One region of the Terribacillus aidingensis genome, then DNA from elsewhere that is predicted to be linked to it. Evidence: riboswitches for the same ligand, from Rfam matches in the RefSeq annotation. Region 1 holds a riboswitch; the other holds the start of a gene.
What was found. A riboswitch is a leader RNA that binds a small molecule or an ion and turns the genes downstream of it on or off. The one in region 1 is predicted to bind glycine.
Positions count from the first base shown of each region.

Region 1 (11,771 bases):
TCGTTAAGTTCAATGTAGACTTGAAAAGCCACTCATACAAATTAATGGTAAAACAGAAAAAACTAGACTATACAGGTCAGCTGACTGGCAGCTTGATTCATGAAGTGAAAAACACAAACTCCATTATTAAAAGTTTTACGAGTATGCTGGAAAAAAGTGATGATCTAAATGAGAGGGATAAGCGGACATTGGAGATGATAGGTAAATCATCCGAACATCTAGATCAACTGACAGATAATTATAGTGCATATATGAAGGACTCTGCATTAGCCTTTAAAACAGAGGATCTAGCGGAGATTATCCAAGAGTCTATTGATTTTTCAGCAGGGATGCTTCAAGAAAATAAGGTCGAGCTGGAATTCATCAATAACTATTCGCCACTGAATGTTTATCTGAATAAGACAAACTTAAAACAAGTGTTTATCAATCTCATAAAGAATAGCGTAGAGGCAATGTCGGAAGGCAGGACGGAAAAGAAGATATCTATTAGAACAGACATTAATGATAAAAATATCATCATACACTTTATCGACACTGGTAAGGGCATGCCCCAAGAGAACTGGGTTAGTGTATTTGATCCGTTTATCTCCTTGGGAAATAAAAAGCGAGGAATGGGATTGGGTCTTCCCTTTGTGAAGAAAATGATGATTGAACACTTAGGAGATATAACGATAGTCGAAAGTTCGCCATGTGGCACGCATTTCAAGCTTGAAATACCGCAAGAAGGAATGCTGAATGGTTGTAACTATCCATCTTTAAAAGACATTAGGACACCGAATTTGACTTTGCGAAGTCCTGAAAAACCAACCTCTTCAAATTGATAATTTATCACCTTTAACCAATTGGGTGATCTTGTGCCTGGCTTATATAGAGAATCAGCCTTCTTCAAGACGATTCCTTCAAGCGCTTGAGTTTTTATTAACAACTCAGCGTCTTGACCTTCAAAACTCTGTACATATATAAACCTTTCATCTGCCGGCAGCACTTCCTGCAGCAACAGTTTCCGTTCGATCAAAGGTTTTATCATTGCATTGGTTCCTTTATAGTAAAGGATATCAAATACACAATACTACACATGATGATCTGTCTTACGTGAAGAAATAGCACAAAAAAACCAGAAGAATTTAGAGAGACTCCAGGATATTTATAATATGACTAAACAAGGCAATATAATATTCGGACGAATCGAAAGAATAAAATCTAAGCAGGGGTTATAATATGGCCACATATGACCGCAAAAAGCGCCTAAAGCAAATTCATGAAAGTCTAACACAAAACAGAAGTCTTACCCTTATTTTGTAGAGATTCCTGAAAGATGCCAGCACCAGGTTCGTTATAGCATCTTCTCTATTAAGGCGTGGTACTATTATTCTTTATCAAACATCAAGGTGGGAAACCAATGAACAAAACAGACCGTTTGTTAGCCATCGTGCTGGAGTTACAACGTAAAGAAGTTGTACGTGCCGAAGATTTGGCAACTAGATTTGAAACGAGTGTTCGGACCATCTACCGTGACATTCAGGCGCTAAGTGAAGCAAGCGTTCCGATCATAGGTGCTCCTGGGACAGGGTATTCTCTGATGGAAGGCTATTTCCTGCCGCCGATCAGTTTCACGGTACAAGAAGCCGTAAGCTTGTTGATGGGAACGGAGTTTATTGAACAACGATTTGATAATGATTATCGTGTCAGAGCACAAGCTGCCCGCGGCAAAATCGAGGTCATTCTACCGGAGAGCGTCCGCAATGAAACATCACGTGTACGCAAGGCTATACGTTTGCTCATTTCCGATAAACAGGTCACGCCATCAAAAGAAAAAGAATATTTAGAAAAAATTCGTCGGGCGATATTAGACGAGCGAATGATCAGCTTCCATTATGTAAAAAAACTTGCAGATTTCGATGGGAATCGTCATAGTGTTCGTACCGTTTCCCCCTATGGATTAGTTCTCGTTCAAGGATCATGGATGCTCGTGGCCCGTTGTGAACTGCGCCAAGACATTCGCCATTTTCGATTGTCTCGAATGACGGAATTTATTGCTCTGGAAGAACGATTTGAACGACCAGTGCATTTTAACTTAATGGAGTATACCCCTCCGGACGATCGGCATTTGCGAGTTCGCCTCCGATTTAACAAAGACATCGCAGATAAGGTGAAGGAATCAAACAATCATTACATAGAGAATATGGAAGAGCATCAAGATGGATTGCATGTGGTCTTACGCGTTCGTCAACTGGACGAATTGCTGCGATGGGTACTTGGCTGGGGAGCCGATGTGATTGTATTAGAGCCTGAATCACTTCGAAATCGGATTCTTGAGGAAGCCCGAAAAATGTTAAAACGCTACTGACATAATGTTGTCAGTAGCGTTTTTTTATAATCGGAGTCAGTAAAATAATTCAGTTTTTGAATGGATTTGGTTTTTACTGAAGTTTATAACAAAATAAAGTGTATATGGTATTGTTGTATACATTTATTATCGGAAGGATGGTATCTTGTGAATTTTGCTTCTGTACGCATCATTACAGACGACGTGGATCGTCTAGTCAAGTTCTATGAGAAAGTCATGGGCTTATCAGCGGAGCGTCCCGCGCCCGTCTTTGCCGAACTCATTGCGCCATTGTGCACCCTGGCGATCGGCCACTCCCAGACTGTGCCACTGTTCGGTGAAGGTTCAGCAGTGGCGACCGACAATCACTCTGTCATCATAGAGTTCCTTGTCCACGATGTCGATGCAGAATACGAACGATTAAAGCCGTTTATCGAGGATTGGGTAAAGGAACCGACCACGATGCCGTGGGGGAACCGTGCTATACTGTTCCGTGACCCAGACGGCAACCTCGTTAACCTCTTCTCGCCGGTGACCGAGGAAGCGATCAAACGATTCACTGGCAGGGCTTGATGGACAGTTGAAGTGAGTGAGGTCCCAATTTGGAGAGTTGATAACGATTCGTAAAACAGGCCCAGCTGGTTTAAAATGGCCAAAAAAACAGGAATCGTTGTCGTACTCTAAATATATTAGAATTATATTCAAATCAAGTCTTCAGTCAACGGGTACTAAAATTAAATAAAAGAAGAGCACATATTATACATGACTAATATGTGCTCTTCTTTTATTTTTAAGGATTTTTATAATTTAGGTCTTGATAAACGGTTACCGTCTAGAATATTTATATCTAAAAACTCTCGGAATACATCTGATATAATGTACAAGCATAAGTTATAAAGGGATATATGAGAATAGGCAGCTAAAATTATGGTTTTATAGCTACTAATTCGCGTAATGGAATCCACATTACTTTGTACAAAAGAACATAGTCAAATCCATGATGTGGATTTCAGCAGTTAGGGGTTAGCAGGTATGATTATTGGTATATTAATATGTGCCATTGGTTTACTGCCATTGTTTTTAGCGTTGAGCATAGGCAAAGTTTACAATGAAACAAAGCTGTCGACGGGAATGATCATATATATGATCCTGATAACCATTTGGCAGCTGGATATCGGAGTTCTTTATTTTAAGGATGTTCTGTCAGAAGATATGATTCTATTTCTATTCAAGCTGTTTCGTGCGGGGCCGACATTCGGGCTCCCTATTGTATTATATATAGCTTACCGGATTATCAAAGACCAGCCATCAATGGTGAAAAAGAGGAATTGGCTGACGAATGTTTCGTATGCTTTTTTCACCAAAAAAGCACTGATTGGCTTCACTATATGGAGTGCTATCGTGTATGTGATAAATTGGACGGACTTAGGAATAAAAGGATTGACTGTTACCCAAGAGAGGTATACTGGTGTTTACTATTTTCCTGATTATGGGTCGCTATTTTGGGTGTACTTCATACACATGGCTATCATTGTAATTTTCTTAATAGTTATGCCTGTATTGTCAAAGAGAATTCGGAATTCACACTTCAAGAACTTCCTTATGGGTTTTTCATTCAATGCATTGCTGCTGGTCATACCAGGAATTCTGAACTTTTTTCCTTTAACCGGCGTTCTTACTAGCAGCATTGGTGTAATACTATTTTCGGTTGCAAGCATGCACATTTTTGTAAAGCTGAATGTAGATTTGAAGGCTCATTCTCATGAATTATTGGAAAAACAGAAAAAACTAGACTACACGGGTCATTTGACTGGCAGTTTGATTCATGAAGTGAGGAACACAAACTCTATTATTAAAGGCTTCTCAAGCATAATGGACAAAAATGGTTCCCTAGATGAAAGTGATAAACGTAAACTGAAAATGATAGGTAATGCATCTGACCATTTAGAGCAGCTTACAGATAATTATAGTGCGTACATGAAGTCGTCAGCATTGATCTATAAAACAGATGATCTTGCGAAAATAATCCAAGAATCTATTGAATTTACAGACGGAATGCTGCAAGAAAACAAAGTTGAGTTGGAGTTCATAAATATATATTCACCACTGAATGTTTATCTGAATAGAGCAAACTTAAAACAAGTATTTATAAATTTGATCAAAAATAGCGTGGAAGCAATACCAGAAAACAGGACAGAAAAGAAGATAACAATCTGCACAGAGATTGATGATAGGAATATCATCATACACTTTATCGACACTGGGGTGGGTATACATCCTGAGAACTGGTTGAGTGTATTTGATCCCTTTATTTCGCTGGGAGATAAAGAGCAAGGAATGGGATTAGGTCTAGCGTTTGTGAAGAAGATGATGACTGAACACTTAGGGGATATAAGTATAGTCGACAGTTCATCGAATGGCACGCATTTCAAGCTTGAAATACCACAAGAAGGCATGCTGAATGGTGGTAAATAAAATCCTTGGATTCATGAAGCATTTGATAATATGAAAAAGGAAGCTCAACATTTAGCGTTGAGCTTCTTTTTGTTTCAACTACATCTGAATATGCGAAACCCCAACTTATCTTTATTTCGCTGCATGATTTCCTTGTGTTTTTCCAATATCTCTAACAATGCATCATCGATAGATTCTGATAGGGAGAAATCAGCAGCGTTCTGTTCATCAACTTGATCCAATGTTGGTTGGTATTTCGTTATATCAACTTGCTGAAATCCAGCTTTTTTAAAGGCTGTCAGCCATTCATCCTCCGTTAATAATTGTGGGAAGCGATAAAAATCCACAATAGAAGACCGTTCTTCTTCTGGGATTGTTTGCTCCAATACAGTTTCGATTGCGAGTAATCTTCCGTTCGATTTCAGCACTCTCTTGAGCTCACGAATAGCGGAGGTAACATTGGTAAAGGAAAGGACGGATTCTGAGAGGGCAATATCAAAATGCTTATCCGGGTAGGGGAGATTTTCAGTGTCTCCGTGTTTGGCAACAATCGGTATATTCAAACCTGAGAACCTTTCCAGGGCTTTCTCCACCATGATGCTGTTGTTGTCTAAGGCACTAACACTGGAGCCGAATTGCTGAGCTAGGTAAGCAGCAGTTTGCCCCGTGCCGCATCCTACGTCCAGAAGTATTGTATCGCTACTGATTTTCTCCTCAGCCAAGATTTTCTTTGTTAACTGCAATCCGCCGGGATGGGCGCCGCCCACTCCAAATAATGCGAGACAATCAAGATATGTGTAATTCAAACGTAACCCCTGCCTTTATATGACATCATTGCAATATGCTATGAATAGAGAAAAGTTTTGTGCCAATAGTCTTCATACTGAATAAATTGGTGATGTTAGGAGGATAGAAAATGAGCGTAATCAGAACGGATGAATGGCTGATTGATGATTATGAAGATCCACTCGCACTTTGCGAGAAGCTAACTGAACTTTTTGCTGACGCTTCTGCAGCTGAAATATATGATTACTTCATACGGCATGGCATGTACCGTCCGATAAAGAAAAAGCGTAAACAGCTGGATCAAGAGGTGTGGGAGGTTGTGCAGCAGGACGAGGCATTTCTGCAAAAGGAGTGGGAAGGTCCGGATATACCTATCTATATCTTCCCTTCAGATGAGCGTAATAAATGGCTGCAAAAGCAATTGGGCGGTAAATCCGGTTTAGCATTCAAGGATAAGCTCTTTTTATTTTTATCACCAGAAAATACAGAAGAGGAGATAAAAGCAATATTCACGCATGAGTATAACCATGTTTGCCGGCTGAATCGCTTTGATAAGAGCGAAGAGATGTACACTTTGCTGGATACGATTGTATTAGAGGGGATAGCAGAAAATGCTGTTACGGAAAGATTGGGAGAGGAACTGACTGCCAGGTGGGCATCGTTTTATCCTGATAAGAAAATCGAGAAAATGTGGTCTGATTATATTGTTCCGAAGCAGGAGCTTTTGCCGCAGGATCATGAATATCAAGCTATTTTATTTGGTCATCGTAGGTATCCAAAGATGCTAGGGTATTGTGTTGGTTATCATGTAGTCAAAAATTATATGAAAAGATACAGCTTAGCCAGTGAAGACTTGCTGGCTGTCGAAGCTAGTATTATTGCCGGAGTTATGTAGGGGTTTATGGAGCTTATGCTTACATAACCTGTGAGAACTCCGGAGACATGGACATGAATAAAGCCCGGCTGCACCAATTCCAGGCTTTTTCATGCTGTCGTACGGTAATCAAATTTATATGGAATACTGCTATATAGTCAGATCCAGAATAGAGAAAGCAAGGCTATCCCTGCGATGGCTCCGAAAGCTACTCCAAAACCAAAGCCAAATCCGCGCCCAAAACCACCGCCATAACCATAGCCATAGCCGCCATAACCGAAGCCGCCTAAATTTCTGGAGCGACCCATTGGCTGTAAATAAACACGATCTCGGTCAACCCGCTGGATGATTCCTCTATGGACTTTTCCGTCATGGCAACGGATTTCAACTGCTTTACCGGTATATTTTTGGCATAATGAACGATATTGTCCAACTGACATATCTTCACCTCCATTATTTTAGGATACAGGGTATTATATGTCCTTGATAAAATATGGAAGGGTACAAGTATCTTAGGGGTTTAGCGGAATCTTGGTGAACAGCACACAAATTATTGAGATGCAGCTGTCAGCGGAAATGACAAATCGAGATACAAAATAGGATTTGACAAAAAATCTAACAAGGAATAGAATAATGACTATTCAACAGAATCTAAATAACTTAATAATAGAGCTATGAATGCTATGGATCACACTATAGCAGGAGCAGCTTCTGGAGAGACCGCTATTTACGCGGCGCCGAAGGGTTCACAATCTCAGGCAAAAGGACAGAAGAGTATCGGATATGTATTTGTGTTGTGCTGCGCGCGTATGACCAATAGTATTTGTTATTCTTGTGATCAAGAGATTGGAGAGCCTCCAATCTCTTTTTTTATTGGGTTGAAATGAAGGAGGAGCTAGAGTTGGCACAACAAGAGTTAAAGAGGGACTTATCCAATAGACATGTACAGCTTATCGCTATTGGCGGTACGATTGGTACCGGATTATTTTTAGGATCCGGGAAAGCGATTCAGCTGGCAGGACCTTCTATAATCTTCGCTTATTTGATCGTAGGTATAGCGCTGTTTTTCGTGATGCGAGCGCTAGGGGAACTGCTGTTATCGAAAGCAGGCTATCAGTCTATTACAGACATTGCCGAAGACTACCTCGGACCTTGGGCATCGTTTGTGACAGGGTGGACGTATTGGTTTTGCTGGATCATGACAGCGATGGCGGATGTGATTGCTGTCGGAGTGTACGTGAACTATTGGTTCGATATCCCGCAATGGATACCTGCACTTATCTGTGTAGTCGTTTTATTAGGGCTTAATCTATTAACGGTAAAGCTATTCGGGGAATTGGAGTTTTGGTTTGCCTTGATCAAAGTGGTTACGATCCTTGCATTGATTGGTATCGGTATTGTACTGTTGGTGATCGGATACCAGACTGATGCAGGAACCGTTTCAGTTACAAATCTGTGGGAGCATGGCGGACTATTTCCGAATGGAATTTCTGGCTTCTTACTAGCCTTCCAGATGGTAGTCTTTGCATATGTCGGAGTGGAACTAATCGGGGTATCGGCAGCCGAAACAGCCAACCCTGCTAAGAACATCCCATCAGCGATTAACAAGATACCTTTACGAATTCTATTTTTCTACGTTGGCGCACTGCTCGTTCTGTTAATGATTAACCCATGGACAGAACTGAATGCAGCCGAAAGTCCATTCGTGAAGACATTTAGTTTAGTTGGTATCCCGATCGCTGCAGGCATCATCAATTTCGTCGTCTTAACATCCGCAGCATCAGCCGGTAATAGCGGTATGTTCTCAACAAGTAGAACTTTATATAATCTAAGCAAGCAAGATCAGGGGCCATCCCAGCTTGCTAAACTGAATAAAAAGCACGTCCCAGCGAATGCCTTATGGCTATCAGCCATTGTCGTATCTGTAGGAGCGCTCTTAAGCAAACTTATCCCAGAACAAGCCTTTGGAATTGTCACAAGCATTAGTGCTATCTGTTTTATATGGGTATGGAGCATCATCCTTATCTGTCATATTAAATATAAGAAAACACGTCCGGAATTGCAGAAGAAATCAACATTTAAGGCACCATTTACGCCGTTTGTGAACTATGCGGTGCTAGCTTTGTTTGCGGGAGTTCTGGTTATTATGCTGGTTGCTGATGAGACACGGCCGGCGTTGTTGTTGACTCCTTTGTGGTTTGTTTTGTTGTTTGGGTTGTATTGGGTGAGAGTAAATAAAGAATAAAAAAATTATATAGTAAGTAAAGTGAGAAATGATATCTAGCTGAATTAGTTTGATATCTAACAAACATAGATAGAATTACCAACCCAAGGATCGGTAATTCTATCTAACTATAAGTTAAGTTTATTTAACGAATGACCATTACAGCATAACGCAAGAGTAGTATCTCAGAGTACCAGTTCTAAGGCATCATCTAACATCGCATCGAAGGATTCGAATGATTGAATGTGCGTGCCGGAGGGCTTATCAAGTTCTACATATCTGGTTTCTTTTGTGTCATAAGCGTACCACGCGGTATCAGAGTCACCAAAAAATATATACTGCTTTTGCCAGTCATTTTCATACCACAATTCGTTTGTTTCTATAAAGCCATGAACATCTTCAGTTACTGGATTATCCAGAAAAGATTCATCTACCCCATAAATTACAAGACCATTAAAGTCTAAGCCATTTACATTTTGTAAAAAATCTAGATAACTGTCAGGTATAAACACTTGATCAAATTTCTCTTTTAGACTATTGATCATTTTCGTGATTTCACCCTTTGTTGCAGGTTTACTGAGTGTACTGTCATATTCTTTTTCTATACTTGCTATTTTATTCAGTAATTCTTTCCATCTAGTCATAAAATCTTCCTTTCTGTTATTTAGATTGTTCAGGTGGATAAATTTCATTTTTAAACATAGGCCAGTTTATTTTCTTGCTTTGTGACGGTAGTAAGTCTCTTGTCAAAGAGTTTTGCTCATTGGTTACTACTTTGTGATATGGATCATTTTTTATTAATACAAGGTTTGAAAAATCATTAGTACCTCCATCATCTAATGGAAGGTTATGATGTACTTGCCACCCTTTGGGGTTAAGCCCGTTCTTCATTCTAGCTATATCATTCTCATTTAGACCTGCTTTTTTAAGGTATTCTACTCTTACTGGATCTGTTGAAAATTCTTTTAGGTAGTTCTTTCTTATTGAGCTATTAAATTTCCTTCTCAGCATAGCTGTCTCTTCGGGCAGTCTCTTGGTATAAGTAATCTCTTCTACTTTTACATCTTTTAGATGTATTTTTTCTCCTTTTAATGTACCAATAAACGAGTCATCTTGTTTAGCTCCACTAGCACTTTTTATTTTATTATCCGTACCTTCTTTTACTTCTTTGGATCCTTTTTTAACAGCAGACTTACTCTCCCCAAGGTCATCAATGTACTTTGCAAAGTCGGAAATACCTTCGCCGCCCTTTTTGAGAACCTTAAAACCTTTACCCCAAGGTGTAAGCATCCCTAGTGCAAGCAATCGTTCCCCTTTAGTTGCATTTGAATCAAAGACTGTGAAAAAATCTTCGGTGAAGAAATCCCATGTACCCTTTGCAAATTTATCAAACCCGGATGGAGGTGCAGAACGCGGGTCGGGAATCTTATCAACAAATTTTACGTGGAGCCCTATACGACAACAATCCGAAAGAAAGTAGAAAGAGCAAGAGATGAATATAAGAAATTTTTATTGAGTACTAAAATTTGAGTTATAACTTAAGCTTCTAAACTTTTCATGGAGTAACAGAGGATAAAGTGTAGAGTTGCGTATCTTGCTCTTGTGACAGAATGTATATACAGAGATGACCTGCTATTAAGCAAAAAATCTCTGATATATATACTACAAGGAGCGATATAAATGGCAGATGAAATGTTAAGAGAAACCCAGATATGGTTAAACAAGACGTACTCCGGAGTAACAGGATTCAACAAAGTACCTGAGGATGGTCAAACTAGAAATAAAACATACTACGGATTAATTCGTGCTCTACAAATTGAGTTAGGTATCACAAACTTGGCTGATAGTTTTGGAAATCAAACAATGGCTGCTTTCTCGGATATATCAAGACATCCAGTTGGATCTGTCCCAAGCAATATGGTTTATATTCTGCAAGGTGGTTTTTGGACGAAAGGCTATAATCCAGGAGGCTTCTCCGGTTTATTCTATGAAGATACTGAGAATGCTGTAAAACGTTTTCAAAGGGATATTGGAATAGAGCAAACAGGTATAGTAACTGGACAAGTCATGAAAGCATTGTTAAATACAGATGGTTATGAATTGTCTTCCCTAGGAACAGCAGATATGCGTTCTGTACAACAATTTTTAAACGCTAATTATGGGGGAATGTATTTCACTTATGTTCCAACAAACGGTGTATATGAGCGTAACACAAACAAAGCTTTGATTTATGGTTTGCAAGCAGAAATGGGAATGAGTCCTAATGTAGCTAACGGGAACTTTGGTCCAGGAACAACGAATGGGTGCCCTGTTTTATCTGTAGGAAATACAGGAAATAACGTAAAAATATTGCAAGGAGCACTTCTTGGAAACGGCTATGATACGATCGGGTTTAACGGCGTAGATGGTAATTTCGATAATGATGTTCGCAGTAAAGTTATTGAATTTCAAAAGGATCTTGCACTTCCGCAAACTGGGATTGCAGACATGCCAACAATTAAGCAATTGTTAAGTAGTGCAGGACACACTGGTAGAAAAGCAACCGTTTGCGATACTGCAACTATTCTTAACTCATCTAACATCCAAACTATCATTAATAATGGATATAAGATGGTGGGGCGTTATCTAACCGGTACAGTAGGTGGAACTAGATCTAAGGCCTTGACTCGAGCTGAATTGAATTTAATGTTTAGTAAAGGTTTAAAAGTCTTCCCTATTTATCAAGATGGTGGTTATTACTCTGATTATTTTGTAGCTGGTCAAGGTATAGTAGACGCAAATAACGCTATTTCTGCTGCACGTGCATTAGGATTTAAGTCGGGAACCACAATTTACTTTGCTGTAGATTTTGATGCCTATGATTTCGAAGTTAAGCAGAAAATCGTTCCTTATTTCCAAGAAATATCTTCAACATTTAATAGGATGCTACAATATAGCGACGTCCCAGCATATAAGATAGGTATTTACGGGCCACGAAATTCCTGCATTCAAGTATCAGAACAAGGATATGCAGAGCACAGCTTTGTATCAAATATGTCTACTGGTTTTAGTGGGAATCTAGGATATCCTATGCCATCCAATTGGTCATTCAGCCAGTTTTATGAATA
Region 1 is NZ_CP159996.1:3,177,812-3,189,582, reverse strand. It holds gene ABXS78_RS16480 (HAMP domain-containing sensor histidine kinase) at 1-821, shown strand, start outside; partial or broken gene ABXS78_RS16475 (hypothetical protein) at 746-1,057, opposite strand; gene ABXS78_RS16470 (YafY family protein) at 1,400-2,347, shown strand; gene ABXS78_RS16465 (VOC family protein) at 2,495-2,899, shown strand; gene ABXS78_RS16460 (HAMP domain-containing sensor histidine kinase) at 3,359-4,801, shown strand; gene ABXS78_RS16455 (methyltransferase domain-containing protein) at 4,876-5,586, opposite strand; gene ABXS78_RS16450 (DUF2268 domain-containing protein) at 5,697-6,461, shown strand; gene ABXS78_RS16445 (hypothetical protein) at 6,599-6,880, opposite strand; glycine riboswitch at 7,142-7,220, shown strand; gene ABXS78_RS16440 (amino acid permease) at 7,342-8,685, shown strand; gene ABXS78_RS16435 (YrhA family protein) at 8,850-9,308, opposite strand; gene ABXS78_RS16430 (HNH endonuclease signature motif containing protein) at 9,325-9,969, opposite strand; gene ABXS78_RS16425 (glycoside hydrolase domain-containing protein) at 10,345-11,771, shown strand, end outside.

Region 2 (11,771 bases), 1.3 Mb from region 1:
AAAGTGCTTTTTTAGAACAAAAAAACCATCCAAATTGGATGGTTTCTGTTAAGACTTCTGTTTTTGCTGTATTTTGATCAATGCTTCTTTCCGTTCATTATCTTCCTGGAAGTACTGAACAAGATTACCGATCCGCTCGATTGAATTCCAGCTCATATGATGCTCGATACCTTCTACATCCTGATAAATATTCTCTTCCTCGACACCGATGATTCGCAGGAAGTCTTCCAAGAGTTCATGCCGATAGACAAGCCGTTTGCCGACCTGCTCTCCTTTATCAGTAAGAATCAAGCCACGGTACTTTTCATATTTCAGATATTCATCCTTGTCCAGCTTCTGCACCATTTTCGTAACAGAAGACGGATGTACCTGCAGATTCTCTGCTATATCGGACACACGGGCATATCCCTTTTTCTCCATTAATATGTAAATTTGTTCAATATAATCTTCCATGCTCGGTGTAGGCATAAAACTCCTCCATTCAATCCACTGCAACTTCTACATCTTAATATGATACACCTTTTCCAGCGGACAAACAAGCCAACAAAGTTGAAGTGGGTCAAAAGTGTTACACTTATATGAACAGCTATAAAAAATCTTTGAAAATAAGCGCCTGCTTGCTATAATGTAAGTTGGAGTATCAGCAGATGGGGGAAATGACATGGAAGCAGTACTAGTTATTGGAGTTGCACTGATTGTATTCATCGCATATAGTGTAATCCGCTATTTCATTCAGAAGAAACACCTGAAAACTCTTACAGAGGAAGAATTCAAAGCTGGATACCGTAAAGCGCAGCTGATTGATGTACGTGAGCCGAAAGAATTCGACGGCGGACACATCCTAGGTGCACGGAATATCCCACTTACCCAGCTTCGCTACCGTTTGGCTGAAATCCGCAAGGACAAGCCTGTTTATATGTATGACCAAAACGGTACACGTACTGTACGTACTGCAGCAATGCTGCATAAAAAAGGCTATCAGGATCTTAATCAGCTTAAAGGCGGTTTCAAAGCCTGGAGCGGTAAGATCAAACGTAAAGGTGATTAAAAGAGCTTTGCACATTATGTGTGCAAAGCTCTTTTTTCATTCTGGAATATAGCGTAGAATCGGCTTTCTGGCGGCAGTCGTTTCATCCATTCTGCTGACGACTGTTGTATGCGGCGCCTCTTGTACAATTTCTGGGTTATGTTCTGCATCTGCAGCAATTTCCAGCATCGTATCAATGAAACTATCCAATGTTTCTTTAGCTTCTGTTTCGGTTGGCTCGATCATCAGTGCTTCCTCTACATTGAGCGGGAAGTAAATAGTCGGCGGATGGTACCCGAAATCAAGCAATCGTTTCGCAATATCAAGCGTACGGACACCCAGCTTTTTCTGTCTGCGCCCGGAAAGAACGAATTCATGCTTACAATGCTGTGTGTATGGCAGATCGAATGCTTCACTCAAGCGACGCATCATGTAATTCGCATTCAGGACCGCATATTCACTTACACGTTTCAGTCCTTCTGGTCCCAGCGTCCGGATATACGTGTACGCACGTACGTTGATACCGAAGTTTCCGTAATATGGCTTCACTCGTCCGATAGAATCTGGACGATCTTCGTCAAGGATGATTTCTTCCCCTTGTCTGCGGACAACCGGCTTCGGCAGGAATGCTGCAAGCTCCTCCGAAACGCCGACAGGACCCGATCCTGGTCCCCCGCCGCCATGCGGGCCGGTGAATGTTTTATGCAAATTCAAGTGCACAACATCAAAGCCCATATCTCCAGGTCTTGTATAACCCATGATGGCATTCAGATTTGCACCATCATAATACAATTTGCCGCCTGCTTCATGGACAATCTTGGCCATTTCCAAAATATCCTTTTCGAACAGACCGAGTGTATTCGGATTCGTAAGCATCAGCGCTGCTGTATCTTCTCCAACGACGCGACGCAAATCCTCCAAGTCAACTAGTCCTTCATCATTTGATTTAACTGTTACTGATTCGAATCCAGCAACAGTTGCCGAAGCAGGGTTTGTTCCATGCGCCGAATCCGGCACGATAACCTTCGTACGCTGCGTCTCGCCATTTTTCTCATGCAAGGCACGGATCATCATCAGTCCAGTCCATTCTCCATGAGCTCCTGCTGCAGGCTGCAAACTAACCTCGTGCATACCGGTAATTTCCTTCAGCTGCTCTTGCAGATCGAACATAAGCTCCAGTGCACCTTGTGCCGTTTTCGGATCTTGATACGGATGAACGTGGCTGAATCCATCCATTCTGATGACATCTTCATTGATTTTCGGATTATACTTCATCGTACAAGAGCCGAGCGGATAGAATCCGGAATCAACGCCATAATTTCTTCTTGAAAGGGCTGTGTAATGCCGGATGATCTGCAGCTCGCTCAATTCTGGAAGCGCTGCTGGTTCGCTTCGAATATATTCTGACTCGAAAACTTCTGAAAGATCCGTTTCCGGAACATCCAGCGGCGGCAAGCTGTATCCTGTCCTGCCTGCTTTCGTTTGTTCGAATAACAATGGGAAATCAGTATTGTTTTGCATGGACTGCCGCCACCTCTCTTACAAATGTATCAATCTGTTCTTTTGTGCGCTGCTCCGTCACAGCTACAAGTATGTGGTTCTTCAAACGATCATCAATCCGTCCCAAGTGATACCCCCCGATAAACCCTTGTGTAACCAGATGATCATTCAGTGCATCCGCATCATCTTCTACTTTAATTACTAATTCATTAAAGAAGGCGCCTTGGAAGATGACTTGCAACCCGTGTGCTTCAAGCTGCTTTTTCATATAAAGTGCTTTTTGGATATTCAAGTGAGCCATCTCAGCTACACCTTTTTTACCTAATGCACTCATGGCAACTGAAGAAGCCAAAGCATTCAATGCCTGATTGGAGCAAATATTCGATGTCGCCTTGTCTCGGCGGATATGCTGCTCACGTGCTTGGAGTGTCAGAACGAAACCACGTCTACCTTCCTCATCTTTCGTCTGTCCGACAAGTCTTCCTGGCAGCTTGCGCATTAATTTCGCTGAGCTTGCGAAATAGCCGCAGTGAGGACCGCCGAACTGTGCCGGGATACCGAATACTTGTGTATCCCCAACAACAATATCTGCACCGAAGCTGCCTGGCGGAGTCAAGAATCCTAAAGCCAACGGATTGCTGGAGACAACCATCATCGCTTTCGGCTGTGCATCAATGATTTTGCGAATAGCAGCTAACGGTTCGACCTGTCCGAAGAAATTCGGATATTGCACGATGACACTAGCCGTATCCTCATCTACTGCTTCTTCCAGTGCTTCTAAATCGGTCAATCCATCCTTATGAGGAACTGTGACAATTTCCAAATGCTGTCCTCTTCCATAAGAATCGATCACTTGTCGAGATTCTGGATGAACCGCTTCTGATACAATGATTTTCTTCTTCCGCGTATGGCCAGCGCTTAATGTCGCTGCTTCTGCAAGTGCTGTTCCGCCATCATACATGGAGCTATTCGCAACATCCATTCCAGTCAGCTCAGCAATCATCGTCTGGAACTCAAAGATTGCCTGCAGTTCTCCTTGGGAAATTTCAGGCTGATACGGCGTATAAGCTGTATAGAATTCAGATCTGGATATAACATGATCCACAATTGAAGGAATGTAATGATCGTACACACCAGCTCCAAGGAAGGAAGCATGTGTTTTCATCGTCACGTTACGACTTGCCAAAGCTGCCAGTTCAGCTTTCAATTCCCCTTCACTTTTCGGCTCCTTGATCTGGAGCGGTCCCTTCAAGCGAACTTCCTCGGGGATATCAGAGAACAGTTCCTCCGTGTCTTTCACGCCTATCGTTTGAAGCATTTCTTCTTTGTCTTGCTCTGTCATCGGTAAGTACCTGAAATCCATGCTGTATCCTCCCTCTATTTCCGTTTATAGAATGGTGTTGCAACTACCTTGGCTTGCAGCCGTTTCTTTCGTATCTGCACTTCAACCAGACTGCCTTCTTCGACAGCATCCGCTTGTACGAGTGCAAGGCCGATATAACTGTCCAGTGTCGGTGACTTTGTTCCTGTCGTAACCTCACCGATTTGTTCGTCACCACTGAAAATTGGATAACCATGGCGCGGTATCCCTTTTTCCTGCATTTCAATGCCGACGAGCTTCCGATTCGCTCCGTTCTCTTTTTGCTTCTTCAAGGTTTCTTTTCCGATGAAGTCGGCAGACTTATTCGTTTTCACTGCAAATCCAATACCTGCCTCGATCGGCGTAATGTCCTTCGACAACTCATTGCCATACAGCGGCAGATTCGCTTCAAAGCGTAAGGTGTCCCTTGCACCCAATCCAACTGGCTGAAGATTGTATGCTTGACCATTTTCCAGCAAAAGTTCCCAGACAGCTTGCCCGCTTGCAGCCGGTCCGTAGATTTCAAAGCCATCTTCGCCAGTGTAGCCTGTGCGTGAGATTAGGAAATCTCCTTCCGCCCCTTCCAGCTGCACTGGATAAGCGAATCGGAAAAATGAAATTTCCGACAATTTTTCATCTGTCAGCTTCTGCAGTATTTGCTCTGCATGAGGTCCTTGCAGGGCAACTTGCATATAAGCATCTGATTGATCTTCGATACTGACACCATCTCGTTTATGAGAAAGCAGCCACTCCAAGTCCTTTGCTGTATTGCTGGCATTCACAACTAGCAGATAACGGTTCTCTTCCAGCATATAAACGATTAAATCGTCTACTGTTCCGCCATTTTCATAACACATGACACTGTATTGCGCTTTATTCGGAACGAGCAATTCAATGTCATTTGTCAGGACAAACTGCAGAAAGTCTTTGCTAGCTGGCCCTTCAACCAGAATCTCACCCATATGGGAAACATCGAACAAACCGGCCGCCTGCCGCACTGCATGATGTTCTTCCTGGATGCTGCTGAAATGGACTGGCAGTTCCCATCCCCCGAAATCGATCGTCTTGCTGTTTGCCTCGTAAGCAGGATAAAGCGGGGTTCTTCTCAACTCACTCATCATCTTGCTCCTCTCTTATGTACCTCGCAACAAAAAACAGAGCCACCTCGAAAAAGCTTTGAGGGGCTCTGTCCATTTACCAGAAAGTTTCTTATCGTCCTTGGACCATAGTTGCTTCTTGGGTGGCTTCTACTATGGAAGCACTCTCCAGAGTTGCGTCGTGCTGGAGTTCTTTTGCCTGAGAGATTCACTCAATATTTGCTCCTTCGGCGCCGCTGTACAGCGGTCTCTCCTCCAACATTCACTCGCGGTTTATGAAATTGGAAAACGCGGGCATACTAACAGACAATCAACCTATAAAAAAGCAAAATCCAAACATTTTAATAAAAAATATTGATAATGTCTGGTTTCAGCCTCATTATAACATAACATTTTTACAATGTGTCTACCTTTTTAAGCTTTTTAAACGAAACTCCGAAGAATAAGGAGATGAAATCACAATGCGGGTGCATATAAAAGATGATAAACCTTTCCTCGACATGATGGATGATAAATTGCAGCATGAAGGAGAAACAGCATCATGGGAGCATTTCAAGATGGCTTATACAGCCGCCAAGGAAACAAATATCGATACATTTACCGGGTTGGTTGCACCTGGCTATCTGCCGCATATGACCTTCCATCCCCATCAGCTGGAAGCAAGCCGGCGAGTTGTGGAAGAAATGAATGGACGCGCCATCCTGGCTGATGAAGTTGGTCTGGGGAAAACGATTGAAGCGGGTCTCGTATTGAAAGAATTGATGATTCGAGGCTTGGTGAAAAAGGTACTTCTGCTCGTGCCGGCATCTTTAGTGAACCAATGGGTGAACGAATTGAACTCAAAATTTCATATTCCTGCAGCCTCCCAGCGAAAGCAATATGTATGGGAACATTATGATGTGATCGTCTCCTCCATCGACTTGGCAAAGCGCTCTCCTCACCGGGAGATCATTTTGGAGCAGGACTATGATTTCGTGCTTATCGATGAGGCACATAAACTGAAAAACAACCGGACAAAGAACTATGCTTTCATCCAATCGCTCAAAAAGAAATATTGTCTGCTGCTGACTGCAACACCTGTCCAAAACAAGCTAAGTGATATTTACAATCTTGTATCCTTGCTAAAGCCTGGCTACCTTGGCAGCTACAAGCAATTCAAAGATACATATGGAGATGACCGCAGAGATGCAGAAGAGCATCATTACTTGAAGGAGCTTATCCGAAAAGTGATGGTCCGCAACCGACGGGAAGAAACGGGACTTCAATGGACAAAGCGGAAAGTGGAGACAATTTGGATTGATTTTACCGAACAAGAGCGGCAGGTATATGAAAATATGCAAGATTCCACCAGTGCTGCAGCAACCTTTGCAAAAATAACCCTGCTCCGCGAGCTGTGCAGCTCCAGGGAAGCAGCATATTTGTCCATGAAAAAGATGGTCGAGGAAAATCCGGAAACAAGTAATGTGTATTTGCCTGTTATGAAAGAGATTGAAAAGCTGCCGCAGCATAGCAAGGCACTGAAAGTGGTAGAGCTGATCAAGGCTGCTCCTCCAGGAGAAAAGTTCATCATCTTTACCGAGTACCGGGCTACGCAATTTTACTTGCAATGGACGCTCAAGCAGCACGACATATCCTCCGTTCCTTTCCGAGGCGGCTTCAAGGCCGGTAAAAAGGATTGGATGCGCGAGCTGTTCGAAAAGCATGCACAAGTTCTGATTGCAACCGAAGCTGGCGGCGAAGGTATCAACCTCCAATTTTGCAGCAATATGATCAATTATGATTTGCCATGGAATCCAATGCGGCTGGAGCAGCGCATCGGCAGGATCCATCGTTTTGGTCAGCAGAAGGATGTGCAAATCTATAATTTCGCCGTACGGAACACGCTTGAAGCACACATATTGGAATTGCTTTATAAGAAAATCAACTTATTCGAGCGGGTAATCGGCAATCTCGATCATATCCTTGCCGAACTGCAGGTTTCCGATGTGGAAAAAGAGATTAAGCGGATATTCGCCGATTCTCGTTCCGAAGGAGAAATAAAAGTAAAGCTGGATAATTTGACTGCGGTAATCACCGAGACGGGTGAACAGCTGGAAAGGGCTAAATTACATGGATAGACAAACACTCCACCAGTTTCTGCGGAAATTTTTCCTATCAAACGGCTGTCAGCTTCTAGAGGAAAAAGAGGGGCTGCTTCGGTTCCTTTTGACTCCAGAACTGGATGAAGAATTGATGAATCGGCCGTTTTATTGGCGCTATAAGAAAAGACTTGGCCAAGAAGGCGATCCCATGGAGCTCACCCTTCTGACCGACCCAAACGAGACAGCTGAGAAAGCAGAGCATATTCATTTCGGCAGCCCTCGCCTGCACAAGATTTTCCGTCTGATCCGCGACTCCGCCCAAGTAGCTCGTCTTTATGAAAAGGTAGATACAGCTTCCCGGACACCGCTGTACCCGTGGCTAATCCGCAACATGAGCGTCCACTTTTCCGGTAAACGCAAACGTACGGAAACACATTCTGTTGGATTACAGTTACTGAATGGCCAGCTCGCAACCGATTGGATGGAGAACTTCTCTCAGGTGGAATTCAGACAGCAAATCAGCGATCAATGCTATTGCCTCTCCCCTATCATCCGATACCAAAGCGGCTACCAGCGGATAAGCAGCTATATGCATACCTATCTGGATACTATCGATGACAGCTGGGTGAAGGAGACAAAAGAGACACTTAAACAAGAAGAAAATTTACTGGCGCATTTTTTCGATCAAAGCGCTCAGGAAGAGCTCGAAGAAGAAATCCGCGAAGAAAGAGCTGCACTATATAAGAACGAGCTGGATGCAGTGCATAAAAGACTAGTCCCATCCATTCAAATGGAGACAATCAATGCCGGCATCTTCTATCTATCTGAAGAAACCGCACAAAAACTGCTCCATAAAAAAGAGGCCTGAATCATGTTCAGGCCTCTTACTTTTTACGACTACGGAAGAACAGCTTGAAAGCAAATGGCAGAACACCAAACCACTTTCCGTGCAGCTGGTGTTTTTCTTTTTCCTTCTGTTTCTTCTCCTGCTTCGGTGCATCCATCTTTTTCACCAGCTCCTGGGTTACGAATCGGAAATAATCATTGGAAGACATGTGCTTAGCCCCCTCTACTTTTACTAGTAGCGTGACCAATTTCATTTCGTTCCATACAACATACGTGAAGTTCTCTTTCTTAATTAGCAGAAATGAATTTTGTGCTCCAATGAACTGATGTTTCCTGTATTTTTTCAATATGACCGCTGCCATGACTTTGTAGTATTGTAACTGCAAAGGAGGTGATATAAGTGCTGGATAGCCCTTCAGTTTTTGCGGCTAGTTTGATGGAAGAAGCGATACAGCAGCAGGCGTCAGACATTCATTTCACACCGGAAGAAGATGAAACAAGCGTATTCATACGGATACACGGAAAGCGTGTCCTGCATAGTCGCTTATCGACTCCGAGTTTTCGCAAGCTGATTGCTTACTATAAATTTGTCAGCGGTATGGATATCGGAGAGATGCAAAAACCTCAGGATGGGGCAATGCCATTTTCGTATAAGGGACAAAAGCAATATTCTCTTCGTCTATCTACCCTGCCGCTGAAACAAACAGAAAGCTTGGCAATTCGTATACTTCCCCAAAGTGATGCACCCTTGCTCGACCAGTTGTTTTTATTTCCGTTCCAAATAAGTTCATTGCGGCAACTATTGCTGGAAAGTACAGGAATTCTCCTGTTCACAGGTCCGACAGGCAGCGGGAAAACGACGACAATGTATAGCATCCTGCAGGATTTATTGCGAATCAAAGCATGTCAGGCTATCACATTGGAGGATCCGATTGAGAAACGAATGGAAAACATGCTGCAGGTGCAAGTGAATGAGAAGGCAGGCCTTACGTATCAAGCAGGATTAAAAGCAGCGCTGCGGCATGATCCAGATGTGCTGATGATCGGAGAAATCCGCGATGAATCCACAGCCCGCTTCGCCTTCGAAACGGCAAGGACTGGACATCTTGTCATCAGCACGCTGCATGCCAAAAATGCAGCAGGTGCTATTCACCGCTTGAAGGAAATGGGAATTCCAATAGCTGACTTGCATCATACGTTAATTGGTGTCGCTTCGTTGGAACTTCTTCCTATCACAACGCCCCATCCTTCACGTGCGGCCATTATGGAGCTGGCCGACTCTTCACAAATCAGCCGCATGCTGAAAACTAATAAAACATCTTTCCTGACATTCGCAAAACTTAGGAGGAAAGCCTATGCATATGGTTTTATCACGAAAGAAAATTATCAACTTCAAGAAGGAAGACAAACTGTCTATGGAACAGCAGATGCTTTTCCTCCAACAGCTTCATCGACTCAGAACACAAGGATATGATATGGCTCGCTCGCTGGATTTCCTTCACTGGCAGCCGCAATGGCGAACGGCTACACAGACTCTACAGGAAGATCTTAAGCAAGGTTTGCGACTGGACGAAGCCTTTTCACACGCTCGTTTTTCATCGTTAATCGTCATTCACTTTTATGTGGCACATCATGACGGAAACTTGGAAGATGCATTGGCAAGAAGCTACACTACTATGCAAAAACAAATGCAGCAGCTTGCTAAGTTCAAGAAAGTCACCCGTTACCCCATTTTTCTTCTATTGAGTATTCTGCTGCTGCTTCTTTTTGTTAAGCTTTATGTCTATCCTTCTTTTCTATCTCTTTTTGCTTATTCCGCAGAATCAGCAAACCTTCTCCGCTTTTTCTCCAATCTGGTGAATTTACTTTTGTATGCAAGCTTACTCCTCGGTGTGATAGGAATCAGTCTATATTTCCTTCAAGGATCCTTTAAGAAACGCTGGCCATCCGCAAAGAAACGCTATTACTTGGAGCGCATACCTGTTATTCACAAAATAGCCCGCACAAGGACAAGCTTCCAGTTCGCCATTCAGCTTGGTAATCTTCTTTCAGCGGGACTTTCCCTGTATGAAAGTCTCCAGCTTTTATCAAAACAGCAATATCATGACATGCTTCAATTGTACAGCAGTGTCTTACTATACCAGCTGACCTCAGGTAATACATTGAAGGAATGTCTGCCAAGTTTTCCACTGCTTGATGCCCAGCTTCAGAGTATTTTGGTGAAAGAAAATGATGTTTCATCACAATCGAAAGATTTGCTGATGTATGCAGAGATCATGACAACTAAAATGGAAGATCGAACAAAAACTGCCCTCTATCTGCTCCAGCCTATTCTGCTTTGCATCATGGCACTATGCATCATTATTGTCTATCTATCTTTGCTTCTCCCTATGTTTCAGATGGTTCATACACTTTAGAAAGAGGTTAACTGATGCGAAATGAAAAAGGATTCACATTAATAGAAATGCTTATAGTTTTGCTTGTTATCTCCGTGTTGATGATTCTTGTCGTGCCGAACTTAGCTGATAAAAATGACCGGGTCCAAACGCAGGGCTGTGAGGCACTATTAAAATTAGCTGAAAGCCAAGTACAAACGTATAAGATAGACAACGGGACCGCCCCAACCTCGATTGCACAGCTCCAAGATGGCTACTTGACTGAAACAACATGTCAGGGTGGTAAGCGTTCCTTGGTACTAAGCCCTGGAGGCGAGGTTTCTTTAACGAATGCATCAGGTTCATAAACAAAAAGGTTTCAGTTTGCTTGAATTGATTATAGTACTCGGCCTCGCTTCTTTACTGATTAGCATCGGAACAGGTGTGTATTCCCACTTACTTGTAGAAGCAGAAGCAAAACAATTCAAAAATCGGCTGGAACAAGATTTGCTTTATTTGCAGCAATACACGCAATTCGACAGGTCAGCTAAGCTATACCTAGATAATGGTAAATATGAAATCTATTCAAGCAGATTGAAGAAAGTTCTGTTAGTCCAGGAAATACCTGAAGGCTACGCGATCAATATATATCCCAGTGCATTGTCATTCGGGTTCAATCAAACAGGTACAGCACTTGCTCCTGGCAATTTCACTATACGTACTCCTGCTGGAACCGATAAGCTTGTATTTCCGCTTGGGAAAGGAAGAGGGCGCTATGAAGACAGCAGATAATCAAAATGGTTTTCTGCTTCTGGAAGCATTGTTCAGTTTCGCGATGTTTCTGCTGCTATGTACGCTTCTGCTTCCGTTATGGATTGACGTGAAAAAGGAACATTACATTCAGGAAAAACGTACGTTTTATTATAGTCTTCTCCAAAATGAACTCGCAAAAGCCGAACCAAAAGATCAGTATTTTAGAGACGATAAGCTATTTATCGCATTAAGATTCAGTATCGAGGATGGACTCAAAAAAGGCTGCATTGACCTAAGAGGAGAAGGGCGAAAGGAGAATCGCTGCCTATATGGTTATCTCGAATAATAAAGGTTTCACGCTTCTTGAAGCAATAATTGCATTGGGCATATTGATTCTGATTCTCGTTTCAGTCCCTCCCCTTCTGACTCCCTTGGTTCAAGACACAAAATCAGAAGCTGTGTCTGTCAGGCAGGCACTTCACTTCATATCAATGGAAGTGCACAAAGGCGTCGCTGTAAATACCGCGGAAGATAAGCTTTACATTCAGGATCAGCAAGGTCGAACAGCAGTTTTTGAGCAATATAAAGATATGATTCGAAGACAAGTTGATGAGAAAGGACATGAAATCTACTTGCACCATATTGAGGATTTAGAATTCATCCAGGATGACAGCTCGATTGTCATAACTGTCAAAGGAAAAGAGGGATTGTCATATGAGAAGTGGATTGATA
Region 2 is NZ_CP159996.1:1,897,651-1,909,421, forward strand. It holds gene mntR (transcriptional regulator MntR) at 49-468, opposite strand; gene ABXS78_RS10035 (rhodanese-like domain-containing protein) at 662-1,048, shown strand; gene gcvPB (aminomethyl-transferring glycine dehydrogenase subunit GcvPB) at 1,085-2,548, opposite strand; gene gcvPA (aminomethyl-transferring glycine dehydrogenase subunit GcvPA) at 2,532-3,890, opposite strand; gene gcvT (glycine cleavage system aminomethyltransferase GcvT) at 3,905-5,005, opposite strand; glycine riboswitch at 5,162-5,250, opposite strand; gene ABXS78_RS10055 (SNF2-related protein) at 5,446-7,101, shown strand; gene ABXS78_RS10060 (YqhG family protein) at 7,094-7,933, shown strand; gene ABXS78_RS10065 (YqzE family protein) at 7,950-8,120, opposite strand; gene comGA (competence type IV pilus ATPase ComGA) at 8,312-9,385, shown strand; gene ABXS78_RS10075 (type II secretion system F family protein) at 9,327-10,328, shown strand; gene comGC (competence type IV pilus major pilin ComGC) at 10,343-10,654, shown strand; gene ABXS78_RS10085 (prepilin-type N-terminal cleavage/methylation domain-containing protein) at 10,638-11,078, shown strand; gene ABXS78_RS10090 (hypothetical protein) at 11,062-11,385, shown strand; gene comGF (competence type IV pilus minor pilin ComGF) at 11,369-11,771, shown strand, end outside; gene ABXS78_RS10100 (hypothetical protein) at 11,754-11,771, shown strand, end outside.
Region 2: it holds a riboswitch for glycine, as region 1 does, so the genes downstream of both, gcvT (glycine cleavage system aminomethyltransferase GcvT) here and ABXS78_RS16440 (amino acid permease) in region 1, are expected to answer to the same signal.